2 regions of the Bartonella machadoae genome follow, and region 1 is predicted to be linked to the other one. Evidence: predicted binding sites of a transcription regulator. Region 1 holds the regulator's gene; the other holds the start of a gene.
The links. The regulator HrcA, encoded in region 1, represses chaperone genes, less so after heat shock. The targets are predictions, from matches to a motif close to GTTAGCACTCNCNNNNNGNGAGTGCTAAC.

Region 1 (11,042 bases):
CCAGGTTCTATTTCTAGATTGATGTCTTTCAACACTGTTTTATTATCTGAATATGCAAAAGAAACATTTTCAAAACGGATGCCTCCTTGTTTTTTATCCAGATCTTTAGCTGTTTCATGTTCTATAATCGTGAGAGGATGATCGAGTATTTCGTACATTGTACGGATATTAACCAAGCCTGCTTCAATTTTAACACGTACATTTGCCAGCCTTTTTGCTGGTTCGTAAGCAAGAAGCAAGGCGACAATAAAGGACATGAATTCCCCTTGAACACCTGTACGTTGGGTAGCAAGATACCCGGAAAAACAGATAATACCGGCAATAGCAACACCAGCGAGTGTTTCCATAATCGGATTTGTAATGGCTTGAAGCGTTGCAATAGTATTTGCTTGTTTTTCAACATTACAAATGGCTTTTTCCATACGTTTTTTCATGAGTTCTTCTAATGAAAAAGCCTTAATGACTCGAATACCAATAGAACTTTCTTGTACAATCTTGATAATTTCACCAATTGACAGAAGTTCTTTTTCCACAAGACTACGAACATGTTTTAAAGCCATGCGGACTCCGAAAAAAGCTAGTGGTCCCACTATTAAGGTAATGGCAATCAACGTAAAATTTTGAATCAACATGACAAGCAACAGGCCACTAACGGAAAGCAAATCACGCACAAAAGTTGTGATAATTGTATCAATGATATTACGTATGGCCGTCGCATTGTGGGTTACACGGACAAGCAGGTCAGATGAAGTGTTGTTGTGATAAAAAGAGACGCCCTGTTCCATAAGACGTGCATAAATTTTACGCTGTTGTTCAGCAACGATGCTGTTACCTGCTTTACTCAAGAAGTAAGTTTGAGCAAAAGTCGCCATTCCTTTGAGAATAAAAATGAAAGCAATGATACTAGAAATTAAAACAATCAGAGCAAAATTTTGCGCATCAATAATAGAGTTGACAACATCACGCATAATCCATGCGCTAGCCGCAGTTGTAGCAGAAATAATGATCATCGAAAAAATCGCTGCACTATACCAACGCGCATGCTTATAAAAATTTTCCCGCAAAAGTCGAATGATAAGATGTTTATCAAAAGTAGAAATTTGTTTTTTGATCATGAAGCGCTTCTATATTTTATTGTTCTTTTATGCAAGATTGAAGCACTCTCATTCAAAGAGATTTAGTCTTTAATATAAAAAAAGCCGTTTATTCAATAAAGATTCTGATACATATCAACCAGTTATTCAAAAGCACCACCACTTTGTGATGCTTTTAAATCATACCCTACACACCAACTCTAAATAATTTGTATTCTCTACATAATTGCCATAAAAATTATTTTGCTGCTATTACCATCATCATTTGACGACCTTCGAGTTTTGGTTCAGATTCGATTTTGGCGATTTCACTTGTATCTTCTTTAACACGTTGAAGAAGCTTTAATCCAAGATCTTGGTGCGCCATTTCACGGCCACGAAAACGCAAAGTAATCTTCACTTTATCGCCATTACCAATAAAGCGGTGAATAGCTTTGAGTTTAACGCCATAATCATGGACATCGACATTTGGACGCATCTTAATCTCTTTGATTTCGATGACTTTTTGTTTTTTACGTGTTTCAGCTGCTTTTTTTTGGGTCTGATATTTTAGTTTTCCCAAATCGATAATTTTACACACGGGCGGTTCGGCATTTGGTACGATTTCAACCAAATCAAGCCCTGCTTCTGCAGCCATAGCAAGTGCTTCTTGTATTGCAACAATACCCTGATGTTGTCCCTCATCATTGATAAGCTGGACGCGAGGAACTCTAATATCTTGATTTGAACGTGGCCCATCTTTCTGGGTAGGTGTCATTTTAAATGGTCTACGAATGGTTTATGCTCCTTAATTTTGATTTATCTAACACGTAATTTAATATACAATTATACACAGAAAGACAACTAGAATTCGTGCTTTTTTCATATTTGATTTATGACTTTAAGGTCTAATTTGGAAGTCAAAATTTTTCTTTTATGAGTAAAAGTATTTTATAGAGGAAAAGAATAATGGATGAAAATATTCCTTGCCAATTTTTTTCATTTGAAGACACTGCTCTTGCGGTACGCTATCGTAAAGGGTGTGGCTCTCCTGGTTTGGTTTGGCTTTCTGGCTATCAATCTGATATGTTAGGAAACAAGGCGATGTTGGTTGATCATTTTGCTCAGAAGAATGATCTGTCTTGTTTACGTTTTGATTACTCTGGTCATGGAGAGTCTGGGGGTGATTTTTTTCAAGGAACGATTTCACGTTGGGTTAAAGAGAGTTTAGCGATTTTTGAAACCTATTGTGAAGGACCACAAATTTTGATTGGTTCCTCTATGGGGGGGTGGATAGCTCTAAAGCTTGCAATGATGCTAGCGCAGAAAAACAAAAGGCTTGCCGGTATGGTATTGATTGCACCGGCTCCTGATTTTACGCAAACATTGGTAGAACCAGCGTTAGGTCCAGAGGAATGGAGAATTTTAGAAGAAAAGGGGTATATCGAGCGACCAGCAGTTGGTGATGCAGAGCCGATGCCCTTTACAAAAGCGCTCATTGAAGATGGACGAGACAACTGTGTCATGAAGGGATGTATAGATGTTGGATGCCCAATCCATATCTTACAAGGGATGGAAGATGAGGATATACCCTATCAACATACATTGACTTTATTGAATCATTTACCTTTACATGATGTGACATTAACACTCGTTCGTGATGCAGATCATCGCTTTTCGCGTCCGCAAGATTTGGACTGCCTTGAAACGGTATTGAGATCATTGATTGACCGAATTAATGGAGAGGATCAAATTCATTGATGATAAAGATATTGATGAAGATATAATATATGACCATTTCTGAACAGCATTTTATTTTCTTTGGTCGCGTTGTGCCTCTTTCATATTTGATTTATGACTTTAAGGTTTAGTTTGGAAGTGGAGATTTTTCTTTTATAAGTAAAAGTGTTTTATAGAGAAAAAGAATAAAGAATGATGAATAATGATATTCCTTGCCAATTTTTTTCGTTTAAAGATACAGCTCTTGCCGTACGCCACCGCAAAGGCAGTAGCTCTCTAGGTTTGTTTTGTCTTCATGGCTATCTATCGGACATGTCAGGAGATAAGGTGATGTTTGTTGATCGTTTTGCTCAGAAGAACGATTTGTCCTGCTTACGTTTTGATTATTCTGGGCATGGAGAATCAGGGGGTGATTTTTTTCAAGGAACCATTTCACGTTGGGTTCAGGAAAGTTTAGCAGTTTTTGAAGCTTATTGTGAGGGGCCACAAATTTTGATTGGTACCTCTATGGGGGGATGGATTGCTTTAAAGCTTGCTATGATGCTCGCACAAAAAAATAAGAGGCTTGCTGGCATGGTTTTGATTGCGCCAGCTCCTGATTTTACAAAAACACTGATAGAATCAGGGTTGGGTCGCAAAAAGTGGAAAATTTTAGAAGAAACAGAGCATATTGAACGATCAGAAATTAGTTATACAGAACCGGTTCCCTTTACAAAAGTATTTATTGAAGATGGACGAGACAATTGTGTCATGAAGGGATGCATTGATGTTGGATGCCCAATCCATATCTTACAAGGGATGGAAGATGTTGAGATACCCTATCAACATACATTGAATCTACTGAATCATTTGCCTTTACATGATGTGACATTGACACTTGTTCGTGATGCAGATCATCGTTTTTCGCGTCCGCAAGATGCGGATTGTCTTGAAATGGTGTTGAGGTCATTGATAGACCGAATTAATAGAGAGGATCAAATTCATTGATGATGAAGATATAATATATGACCATTTCTGAACAGCATTTTATTTTCTCTGGTCGCGTTGTGCCTCTACAGATACGTGAACATAGGGGCGCGCGTCGCCTTACATTGCGCGTTGAGGCGAGCGGGCAGAAGATTTGTGTCATAACACCACCAGCGATAAGTCGTTGTTCAGTTCAAAGTTTTATTGAAAAACACCGATCTTGGATTGAAGCGCGTCTTACTTGTGTAAAAATTTCTCATGAAAATTCTTATCTCAAAGAGGGTGCTACAGTTCCTTTATTAGGGGTTTCACATACGATAAGGCATAAGACAGGGCGTGGGGTGACGGAAATCATTGCCGGGGATGTAGGACAAGAACCGCAAATTATTGTTTATGGTCAATTAGAATATTTGCCAAGGCGTATTGCGGATATTTTAAAAAAACAGGCTGCTCTTACTATAACGCCATTGGTTGCATATTATGCACAGAAAGTAGAGCGTAAAGTAAAGTCCATTAGCTATAAAGATACGAAAAGCCGTTGGGGATCTTGTTCAATAGACAAGCGTCTTTCTTTTTCTTGGCGCCTTATTATGGCACCAAAAGAAATTGTTGAATATGTTGTCGCACATGAGGTTGCCCATCTTGTTGAAATGAATCACGGACCAAAATTTTGGGCTCTTTGTGAAAAGCTTTGTCCAGAAAGTCAAAAACATCGCACTTGGTTGAAGGAAAATGGTCGTATGCTTCAAGCGATTAATTTTCATTCGCATAGGTTGGATGGATTTGAAAATGTGGAGGAGTTTTGAAGAGAACACTCTTTGATGGAACTTTTTATTGCGCTTTCCATTATGTAGGTGCTTCATCGTATGATGAGGAATTCATTGAAGCGCTCAGCACGATTGTCTTCCCCTACTTGGTTTGTTGAGTGTCTTCAATGTTTTTTCTTTATCTTTTGGATAATTCAGCTTAATAATCTTGGATAATTTTAAAATTCAGATTGGAAAAGCGCTTATGCCTGTTCTTACAGATCCCCTTCAGCTCTTACAGGCACTTATTCGTTGCCCTTCGGTTACACCTCATGAGGCGGGCGTCTTATCAACTTTGGAGCGATTTTTAAAAGAGATAGGATTTTGTGTCGAACGTCCTATTTTTGCGGATAAAAATACCGAAGATGTGGAAAATCTTTATGCGAAAATGGGGGAGAGTGGTCCGCATCTGATGTTTGCTGGTCATACGGATGTTGTGCCACCAGGTGCGTTGGAAAATTGGACGTATCCTCCTTTTGAAGCTGTCGTAGATCAAGGGAAATTATACGGGCGAGGCGCTGTTGATATGAAGGGCGGGATTGCTTGTTTTGTTGCGGCGTTGGCGCGAGTTGTTGAAAAACAGCCTCTTAAAGGGACAGTAAGTCTTCTGATTACGGGTGATGAAGAAGGTCCTGCCATTAACGGTACGGTTAAACTTCTCAAATGGGCAGAACAAAAAGGTGAAAAATGGACTGCGGCACTTGTGGGAGAACCGACAAGCGTAAAATTTATTGGTGATATCATAAAGATTGGTCGCCGAGGGTCAATTTCTGGTATCATTACAGTGAAAGGTCGCCAAGGTCATGTGGCATTTCCTGAACGGGCAGCTAATCCATTGCCTTTAGCAAGTAGGCTTATTCAAGCATTAATACAAACGGCTTTGGATCAAGGGACAGAAAATTTTCAACCAAGTAATTTGGAATTGACAACGATTGATACGGGTAATTGTGTAGCAAATGTTATTCCAGCACAAACAACGGTTCGTTTTAATATACGTTACAACGATCTCTGGACAAAAGAAACGCTCAAGACAGAGATTGAAAAACGTCTTGCTTCAGTAGAGTCAAACAACAACAAGAATCAATACCCCTACTATCAGCTTGAATGGATTCCAAGTTTGGGAGATGTTTTTTTGACCAACAATGATCAACTCGTTACAACTTTATCAAATGCTATTAAAGATATAACCGGAACTATACCAGAATGTTCAACTTCGGGGGGAACTTCCGATGCGCGATTTATTAAGGATTATTGCCCAGTGGTTGAATTCGGTCTACCGGGGCAAACAATGCATATGGTGGATGAGTGTGTAACTCTTGAGGCATTGGAAACCCTCACTTCTATTTATGAACGTTTCATTATTGATTTTTTTGCGCAGACAAAGTGATTACCTTTTAAAGAATCTGCCTCTCAAATTGAAAACCATAAAGATTATGCAATGAAGTAGATGTAATGGCAGATAACATCATAGAGATTTTAGTTTGCTAATTGGCTAATGATGTGGTCAAGAAGAATACGTCCTTTGCTTGTTGCTTTTAAGCGCTGGTTTCCGGATATTTCTATAAGTCCTTGTTGTTGTAAATCGATAAGCTTTTCCATTGGTAAGCTCTTTGGGTTTAAGGTTTCATAACGTGGAAGGTCCAAGCCTTCGCAAAGACGCAGTCCCATGAGGAGCATTTCATTTGCTTGTTGTAATGGGGTTAATTGTTCTGTTTCAATACAGCCATGCCCTGTTGTTTCTACCAATTCGAGCCAACTTTCAGGGTGTTTTTCATTTATTGTGACATAACGTTTACAGTTTTCAACTTGAGAGATAGATGCTTTTGAAGAGGGAGGGGAGTGATTCGGGGTATGTTCAATAAAACGCCCATGAGCTCCTGGACCAAAGCCTGCATATTCATGATAACGCCAATAGAGAAGATTGTGTGCCGATTCGGCACCCGGGATTGCATGATTTGAGATTTCATAGGCTAGCAGTCCGTGTGTCGCAGTAATTTCTTGAGTAAGATGGTAGAGGTCTGCTGCAAGTTCTGAAGTGGGAAGGATAAGTCTTCCTGCGGCATGAAGCCGTTTAAAAGCGGTTCCATCTTCGATTGTGAGTTGGTAGAGAGAAAGATGATCTGCTGCCAAATCAAGCGCTTGAAACAGTTCAGATTTCCATTGCTCTAACGTTTGTTCAGGGCGGGCATAAATGAGATCAAAGGATAAACGTGGAAAGATTTCGCGTGCCAAAGCAATAGCGTGAAGAGCCTGTTTCACATCATGAAGACGGCCAAGTTTTCGCAATGCTTTATCATTGAGCGCTTGAACCCCTAGAGACAAGCGGTTAACACCTGCTGCGCGATACCCGCGAAAGCGTTCTGCTTCCACACTTGATGGATTAGCTTCCAGTGTAATTTCAACTTTATCATCGATTGTCCACTTTTTTGCAAGTGCTTGCAATAAGGCATCAACAGTTTGAGGCATCATAAGAGAAGGCGTTCCTCCACCAATAAAAATACTGGTAATACGCCGTGGACCTATTTTATGATATTGCGTTTCTATTTCGCGTTCAAAGGCGGTTACAAAACGTGGTTGATCAACGCCATGAATCCGCACATGTGAATTAAAATCACAATAAGGACATTTTGTTGCGCAAAAGGGCCAATGAATATAAATGCCAAAAAATTCATTCATGAGACTGTCAAAAGGTTTTCTGCTAAAAGCTTGAAAGCACGTGCACGATGCGAGAGAGGTGTTTTATCATTGAGTTTCCAACCGTGTTTTTGCTCCGTTGACATTTCACCAAAGGTCTTTTCATATCCATCTGGTAAAAAAATGGGGTCGAAACCAAAACCTTTATCTCCACGTGGGGGCCAAATAAATGTTCCTTCAACGCTGCCTTGGAAATAGTCTGCATAGCCATTAGGCCATGCGATACAAATGACCGATATAAATCGGCATTTCCGTTGGCTTTTTTTAAGCGCTCCAATTTTTTGCAGTTCATCTTCTATTTTTTGCATAGCTTTTGCAAAATTACGTGTACCATCGGGTTGAAGAGCAAGGTCAGCTGTATAAACACCCGGTGCGCCGTCCAATGCATCTACTTCCAAGCCCGAATCATCAGAAAGAGCAGGAAGTCCTGTCTTTTTTGCTGCTGCAAAGGCTTTGATATAGGCATTTTCTTCAAATGTTGTTCCTGTTTCTTTTGGTTCTGGCAATCCGAGCTCCTTTGCGGATTGTATCGTTAAACCAAAAGGAGTAAGCAAAGCCGTAATTTCGTGCAATTTGCCGATGTTATGTGTTGCAATGACAAGTTTTTCGGTTGCTATGCTTCTCATAGACATTTTTCTCCAAAGATAGAAGGGAGTTCTTTGATGTTAAAAACCTAAAATGAGCTTAAATACTCAGTATAGATACATCTTGCTGGATTTTATACGATATGATTTTATATATATCATTGATATTCCATTGAGATGAAAAATTTTCGTATTTGATGAGACCAATGATTAAATAGTATGCTCCTTTGTTTTATGATAGCATTTTTTTATAATAAAATTATAATATGTTTTTGTACTACTTTAGATTATTTGACCAACCCTTGGCAAAGTTTATATAAGAGAGAAGTGTTTTTAAAGTAGTGAAACAATTGTAATGAAACACAAACCTATTGACGATGAACTAAAATATCTTGATGAACGTTCGCGTGATATTTTTCGCCATATTGTGGAAGCCTATCTTAATGATGGTGAACCTGTAGGATCACGAAATCTTTCGCGGCTTTTACGACAGACTTTATCTCCTGCGACAATTCGCAATGTGATGAGTGATCTTGAACATCTTGGTTTGATTTATGCACCTCATGTCTCTGCGGGACGAATGCCAACACAATCAGGATTACGATTTTTTGTTGATGTATTCATGGAAGCGGGTGATTTGCCAAATGAGGAGCGGGAAAGTATTGAAATGCAAGTCAAAGAGGCTGGTCATGCGCAGTCAGTTGAACATTTTCTTATCCAAGCAAGTCGTGTTCTTTCAGATCTTTCCCGTGGAGCAGGGCTTGTTTTAGCCACAAAACAAGAAGGGACGTTAAAGCATATTGAGTTTGTGCGCCTTGATAGAGAGCATGCTCTTGCTGTTTTAGTGACACAACAAGGTGAGGTTGAAAATCGTATTGTGCATTTACCAGAAGGGGTTACGCATGCGCAATTGACAGAAGCAACGAATTTTCTTAATGCCCATATTCAGGGACTCACATTGAGTGAGGCAAAAGAAGAAATTGCACGTTTATGCTCAGAAACACGTGCTGCGCTCGATCATTTATCTCATCATCTTGTTGAAACGGGATTAGCTGTTTGGGGGGGAGAAGATGCCGATCATAAAATACATCTTATTGTTCGTGGGCGTAGTAATTTGCTTGAAGATGTGAAAGCAGAAGAAGATTTAGAGCGGTTAAGACATCTGTTTGATGATCTTGAAACGCGTGAAAGTATGGCGCAACTTCTCGATTTAACGGATGAAGGTTCGGGGGTTCGTATTTTTATAGGTTCAGAAAATAAGTTATTTTCGCTTTCTGGTTCTTCTTTAGTGGTAGCACCTTATCGCGATTCAAAACAAAGAGTCATTGGTGCTTTAGGGGTTATTGGACCCACACGACTTAATTATGCGAGGATTGTACCTATGGTTGATTATACGGCTCAACTTGTATCGCAACTGTTGCGTTAAAACGATTAGGTGGAATATTTGTGCTATAAACGCTTATTCTCTTTAAGATGCGTAAATGCCTCTTGATTTTTGTCTGCAAAATTTCGATATCGAGAATAATAAATCTTATGAAGGAATGGAATTTCTATGTCTGATGAAAAAAACAAATTTACTGACGCTTCATTTGAAAATTGCGATTTGAAGAATCCAACGGATTGTGCTGCGCTTAAACAAGCAGCTGATGAATTTTTAAAAACGCGTGAAGCGGAATCTCGTGCAGAGGTTGAAGAAGAAAAAGATGAATTTATCGACCCCTTGGTTGCTTTGCAGGATGAAAACAAAGCGTTGAAAGATCAACTTTTACGTCTTGCTGCTGATATGGAAAATCTTCGGCGTCGTACCGCGCGTGATGTTGCGGATGCAAAGGCGTATTCAATTGCGAGTTTTGCACGTGACATGCTCTCTGTTTCTGATAACCTCAATCGGGCTTTAGAGGCTATTCCAGAAGGGGCAAAAGAGAATGACGCTGGTTTGAAAACATTAGCTGAAGGTGTGGAAATGACTGAGCGTGCAATGATAGCAGCATTAGAACGTCACGGGGTGCAAAAAATTCATCCAGAGGGGCAAAAATTTGATCCTCACTTTCATCAAGCGATGTTTGAGATTCCTAACTCTGATGTTCCCGATAACACTGTTCAGCAAGTTGTTCAGGCCGGTTACATTATTGGTGAACGTGTTTTACGTCCTGCTATAGTAGGTGTAGCCAAAAGAGGAACAAAAGAAGCTCCTGTTGAAGCTGATTCGGCCTAAATTCTATAAATAATAACATTATTGATACAGAAGCATAGGCATTATCAATCCGTATTCATTAAGCAATTTATAAATTAGATATTGATAACCGAGAACGAGAAAGGGTGTTTGAAACACCCTTTTATCCTTGTAGTGCCCATCTTTTTTCCACAATATACGGGACATTGCTTGAGGGAGATGGCGAGAACAATAAAACAAAAGAATCAACTTCAAAAGAAGGAAATGAAAAATCACCTCGAGATGACAGATAAGGAGGAAGATCTTCAGGTTTAATAGCAAGCAATCGTGCAAGAGTGATATGTGGAGTAAATTGTTTTTCATCCGGTGTTAAGTGCAAGCTGTTTCGAATAGATTGCATTTTTTCGTGTAGAAGATTGAGAGTTTTACAAGGTTCAATACGAACAACGAGAGAATGGGGAGCGTTTTCTGAACCAAAAACTTCAAATCCCCTTGGTTGTAGCACAAAAGGAGGGAGTTTTATTGTATCAAAGGCACAAATCAGCGCATCTGCTACGGAGCTCTCAATTTCGCCAAAAAAAGATAAAGTAATATGAAAGTTTTGTGGATTAATCCACTGCGCATTCGGTAAGCCATTTTGCAGTGAGATGAGTGCTTGTGTAGTTTGTTGAGGAATCTGAAGAGCACTAAATAGACGTTGCATGGTATCTCCTTACAATAAAAACGTTACAGTAAGCACAATGGCGGATTGTGAAAACCAAATATATCATTCAAATAAGACAATTATGGTGAGAAAGAATGGCTAAGAAATGTCCACAATGGCGATGAATTTGATTCGTAAGCTTTATTCATCTTCACGAAACAATTATGCAGTCAATAAAACCTATATTTACATGCATTTTATTGTAACAATATGCAGTGGATGAGCGTTTATTCTCATGACCACAACAGCTTAAAAAGAGGAAAGTGAAGAGATTTTTCATTATGAGAACACTTTGACATTTCC
Region 2 (4,695 bases), 660 kb from region 1:
AACTCATTCCGCCCATTTCACCACCAAGCATGAAAGTCCATGGGGTTTCTTTCTTTGCTACTTCAGCAACCATCGCTTCTGTTGTGATAAGAAGGCTCGCAATTGAAGCAGCATGTGCAAGAGCCAAACGCACAACCTTCACCAGAGTAACAATTCCCAAAGCAATCAAATCACCAAATTCACTGATAATGCATTGCTACAATAAGACCCGCTGAAATAAAAAAACGGGCCCAATGGACCCGTCCTTTTTATCTTGACGAAAGAGCTTAGAAATCCATTCCGCCCATTCCGCCCATTCCACCACCAGGCATTGGAGGCATTGGGGTTTCTTTCTTTGGTACTTCAGCAACCATTGCTTCTGTTGTAATAAGAAGGCTTGCGATTGAAGCAGCATTCTGAAGAGCAGAACGCACAACTTTCACAGGATCAACAATTCCCAAAGCAATCAAATCGCCAAATTCACCAGTTGCCGTGTTGTAACCGTAGGTGTCTGCATTGTTTTCCAATACCTTGCCGACAATAATGGCTGCTTCTTCACCGGCATTGGTTGCAATTTGACGTGCTGGTGCTTGGAGTGCACGACGAACGATATGAATACCAGCTTCTTGATCAGGATTGCTTCCTTTAACGGTGAGCGCATTTGCTGCACGCAACAACGCAGTTCCACCACCAGCAACAATACCTTCTTCCACAGCAGCACGTGTTGCATTCAAGGCATCATCAACACGGTCTTTCTTTTCTTTCACTTCAACTTCTGTTGCACCGCCAACACGAATAACGGCAACACCACCAGCGAGTTTAGCAAGTCTTTCTTGCAATTTTTCACGATCATAGTCAGAAGTGGTTTCTTCAATCTGCGCTTTAATTTGATTAACGCGTGCACTAATTTCAGCTTTTTGTCCAGCACCATCAATAATCGTGGTATTTTCTTTAGAAATATTGACTTTCTTAGCACGTCCAAGCATATCCAAAGTGACATTTTCCAGTTTAATGCCGACATCTTCGGAAATAACCTGACCCGATGTTAAGATGGCAATATCTTCAAGCATTGCTTTACGACGATCACCAAATCCTGGTGCTTTAACAGCAGCAATTTTCAAACCACCGCGCAACTTGTTAACAACGAGCGTTGCCAAAGCTTCACCTTCAACATCTTCCGCGATAATGAGAAGAGGCTTACCAGACTGAACCACAGCTTCAAGCACAGGAAGGAGAGATTGAAGATTAGACAATTTCTTCTCATGAATGAGGATGTAAGGATCATCAAGATCAGCCACCATTTTTTCAGCATTGGTGACAAAATAGGGGGAAAGATATCCACGATCGAATTGCATACCTTCCACAACTTCTAATTCCGTTTCAGCAGTCTTTGCTTCTTCCACGGTAATAACGCCTTCATTGCCCACTTTTTCCATAGCATCAGCAATCATCTTACCGATTTCTGCCGCGCCATTAGCGGAAATTGTTCCCACTTGGGCAATTTCTGCTGAAGTTTGGATTTTTTTCGCTTTTTTGAAGAGATTTGCCACCACTTCATCAACAGCAGCATCAATTCCACGCTTGAGATCCATTGGGTTCATGCCAGCAGCAACGGCTTTTACACCTTCTTGCACGATAGCCTGTCCCAAAACAGTTGCGGTTGTTGTTCCATCCCCAGCGATATCATTGGTTTTGGAAGCGACTTCGCGCAACATTTGCGCACCCATATTTTCGAACTTATCTTCTAGTTCGATTTCCTTTGCAACGGATACACCATCTTTTGTGATGCGAGGTGCACCAAATGATTTATCGATCACCACATTGCGCCCTTTAGGGCCGAGGGTCACCTTAACAGCGTTAGCAAGGATATCAACACCGCGCAACAGACGCTCACGCGCTTCACGGCCAAATTTGACTTCTTTAGCAGCCATTTAATTTCTCCTTGAAATTATCTCAAATAGTACAAAACAAAAAATTGGGATTCTGAATTAACCTAGAATTCCCATAATGTCAGATTCTTTCATGATGAGGAGATCTTCCCCATTAATCTTTACTTCGGTGCCCGACCATTTTCCAAACAGGATACGGTCTCCTGCTTTCACTTCGAGAGGCACACGCTTTCCGTTGTCATCAAGAGCGCCATTACCAACAGCAATAATTTCACCTTCTTGAGGTTTTTCCTTCGCCGTATCAGGGATGATGATCCCACCAGCGGTTTTATTTTCAGATTCAACCCGACGAACAACAACACGATCGTGTAGTGGGCGGAATTGTATATTAGCCATATTTTAAATCCTTAAAACTTAATATAATTGATAGAATTGAATTAATTTTAAGTCCTTGCTAGCACTCTCAACTTACGAGTGCTAACAGCAGTTAAGATATAAAATCCCAGCATCTCAATGTCAAGGATTGTTCATAAAATAATTTCCCTAAAAAGTCTTCAAACACTTGCTTCTCTTTTCTATTTTGCGTTATCTAGCTTTGTATTAAACTTGCAAACAAAAAGGAACTTATCATGGTTGAAACACGTCAGGAAACGGATAGCTTTGGAACGATTGCGGTCCGGCAAGATCGTTATTGGGGCGCACAAACTGAACGTTCTCTGCATAATTTTAATATTGGCAGTGAAAAACAACCTCTCAGCGTCATCTATGCTTTAAGCCTTGTTAAAAAAGCAGCAGCCGTTGTCAATATGGAAAAAGGCAAGCTTTCAGAAAAAATTGGTAAAGCGATCATTGCTGCGGCTGATGAAGTGCTTGCCGGTGCCTTTGACACCCATTTCCCCCTTTCTGTTTGGCAAACGGGCTCTGGGACACAGAGCAATATGAATGTCAATGAAGTAATTGCCAACCATGCCAGCATGCTCTTGGGAGGAAAATTAGGCAGCAAAAAACCGGTTCACCCCAATGACCATGTCAATATGAGTCAATCATCAAACGATTCCTTTCCCACAGCGCTTCACATTGCCACCACATTGCAAACACGCCAACACTTGTTTCCCATTCTTGAAGCCCTTATTATGACTTTAAAGAAAAAGGAGGAAGAATTTGCCGATATCATTAAAATCGGTCGAACGCATACCCAAGATGCCACCCCCCTCACTCTCGCCCAAGAATTTTCCGGCTATCGTGCTGCCTTAGAAGCCAACCGCCAACGTATTGAAACAGCTCTAAACGATGTGCAAATGCTTGCCCAAGGAGGCACAGCCGTTGGAACAGGGCTCAATGCACCGAAAGGTTTTGATGTTGCTTTTGCGCAAACAATCAGCACTCTTACAGGGATCACTTTTAAGACCGCCAACAACAAATTTGAAGCCCTCGCCCATCATGGAGCCCTTGCCCATTTCCATGGTAGTTTGAATGCCCTAGCAGCCGATCTATTCAAAATTGCCAATGATATTCGCTTCTTGGGTTCAGGTCCCCGTTCAGGATTGGGAGAACTCAACTTGCCAGAAAATGAACCAGGCTCCTCTATCATGCCGGGCAAGGTTAACCCCACACAGTGTGAAGCAATGACGATGGTTGCTTGCCAAGTCTTTGGCAATCATACCAGTGTAACATTTGCCGCAAGTCAGGGCCATTTTGAACTCAATGTTTATAAACCTGTTATTGGCTATAATGTTTTACAGTCGATCACACTTCTTGGTGATTGCATACGCTCTTTTGACCTGCATTGCATCCAAGGCTTACGCGCCAATCGAATCCATATTCATTCTCTCATGGAACGCTCATTAATGCTGGTGACCGCTCTTGCCCCAGAAATTGGCTATGAGAAGGCTGCTGAAATTGCCAAAGCCGCCCATAAGAATGATACAACTTTGCGTGCTGAAGCAATAAAAGCAGGCATTTCTGGAGAGACTTATGACCGGCTTGTTGATCCTAAAAAGATGATTCATCCGCAATAAGCGCGCACAATAAATCTACACAACAAACAATAAATGGAGAACAACAAATTTTACTTGATGAAAACATCGAACCCTCTGCGGTTCGATGTTTTTTCTATCATTTCAAAATCGCTTCTTGCAAAGAGCACAAAAAATTTTGTGCATAAAAATGCATACAACTCTACCCACGACAACCACAAAACGCGTATCATACGAGAATGATAATAACTGGAATCCTCGCAAGGCTTGCCATACAACAAACGCACCACACAACAAGAGAGAAAAATTTTTCCCTAACCCATCGCTTTATGTAATAATATCAGGCTTTTCACGCCCTAACTGTTGTTTTACATTCAACAATTTCAACGCAGCCTGTTGTAAAGGCTGGACAACTTTTTGTGGATCTTGAAAATGTTTACGTGGATCAGCTTCATACTGCTCAAAATAAAGCCGCAAAGTCGCCCCTACGGTTCCCGTTCCCGATAAACGCACCACCAACCGTGCACCATTTTTGAAAAAAATACGCAGACCTTGCTTGCTATTCACACTGTGATCAATGGGATCATGATAGGTAAAATCATCTGCTTTTTCAACGAAGAGTCCAGCAATTTCGGTTCCCGCCCGTGGTAAATGGGCACGCAAGTGCTCTATGAGTGCATGGGCTTTTTCCGCCTCCACTTCTTCATAATCATGGCGTAAAGAATAAAAGCGCCCATAGGTTTGCCAATGCTGTTGCACAATTTGTGCGACAGTTTTCCCTGTCACCGCCAAAAGATTTAACCAAAACAACACCGCCCACAAACCATCCTTTTCACGAATATGATGCGAAC

Region 2: a site for HrcA is predicted at 2,322-2,350, ahead of groES (co-chaperone GroES). Genes of this name have one in related genera too.

The regions. Positions count from the first base shown of each region.
Region 1 is NZ_CP087114.1:2,621,632-2,632,673, forward strand. Features, by position in the region: gene LNM86_RS12355 (ABC transporter ATP-binding protein) at 1-1,115, opposite strand, end outside; gene infC (translation initiation factor IF-3) at 1,333-1,851, opposite strand; gene LNM86_RS12365 (alpha/beta hydrolase) at 2,043-2,834, shown strand; gene LNM86_RS12370 (alpha/beta hydrolase) at 3,009-3,800, shown strand; gene LNM86_RS12375 (M48 family metallopeptidase) at 3,818-4,585, shown strand; gene dapE (succinyl-diaminopimelate desuccinylase) at 4,791-5,972, shown strand; gene hemW (radical SAM family heme chaperone HemW) at 6,062-7,261, opposite strand; gene rdgB (RdgB/HAM1 family non-canonical purine NTP pyrophosphatase) at 7,258-7,905, opposite strand; gene hrcA (heat-inducible transcriptional repressor HrcA) at 8,219-9,289, shown strand; gene grpE (nucleotide exchange factor GrpE) at 9,416-10,078, shown strand; gene thpR (RNA 2',3'-cyclic phosphodiesterase) at 10,200-10,739, opposite strand.
Region 2 is NZ_CP087114.1:1,965,344-1,970,038, forward strand. Features, by position in the region: gene LNM86_RS09290 (hypothetical protein) at 1-73, opposite strand, end outside; gene groL (chaperonin GroEL) at 267-1,910, opposite strand; gene groES (co-chaperone GroES) at 1,968-2,264, opposite strand; gene fumC (class II fumarate hydratase) at 2,498-3,886, shown strand; gene LNM86_RS09310 (alpha-D-glucose phosphate-specific phosphoglucomutase) at 4,172-4,695, opposite strand, start outside.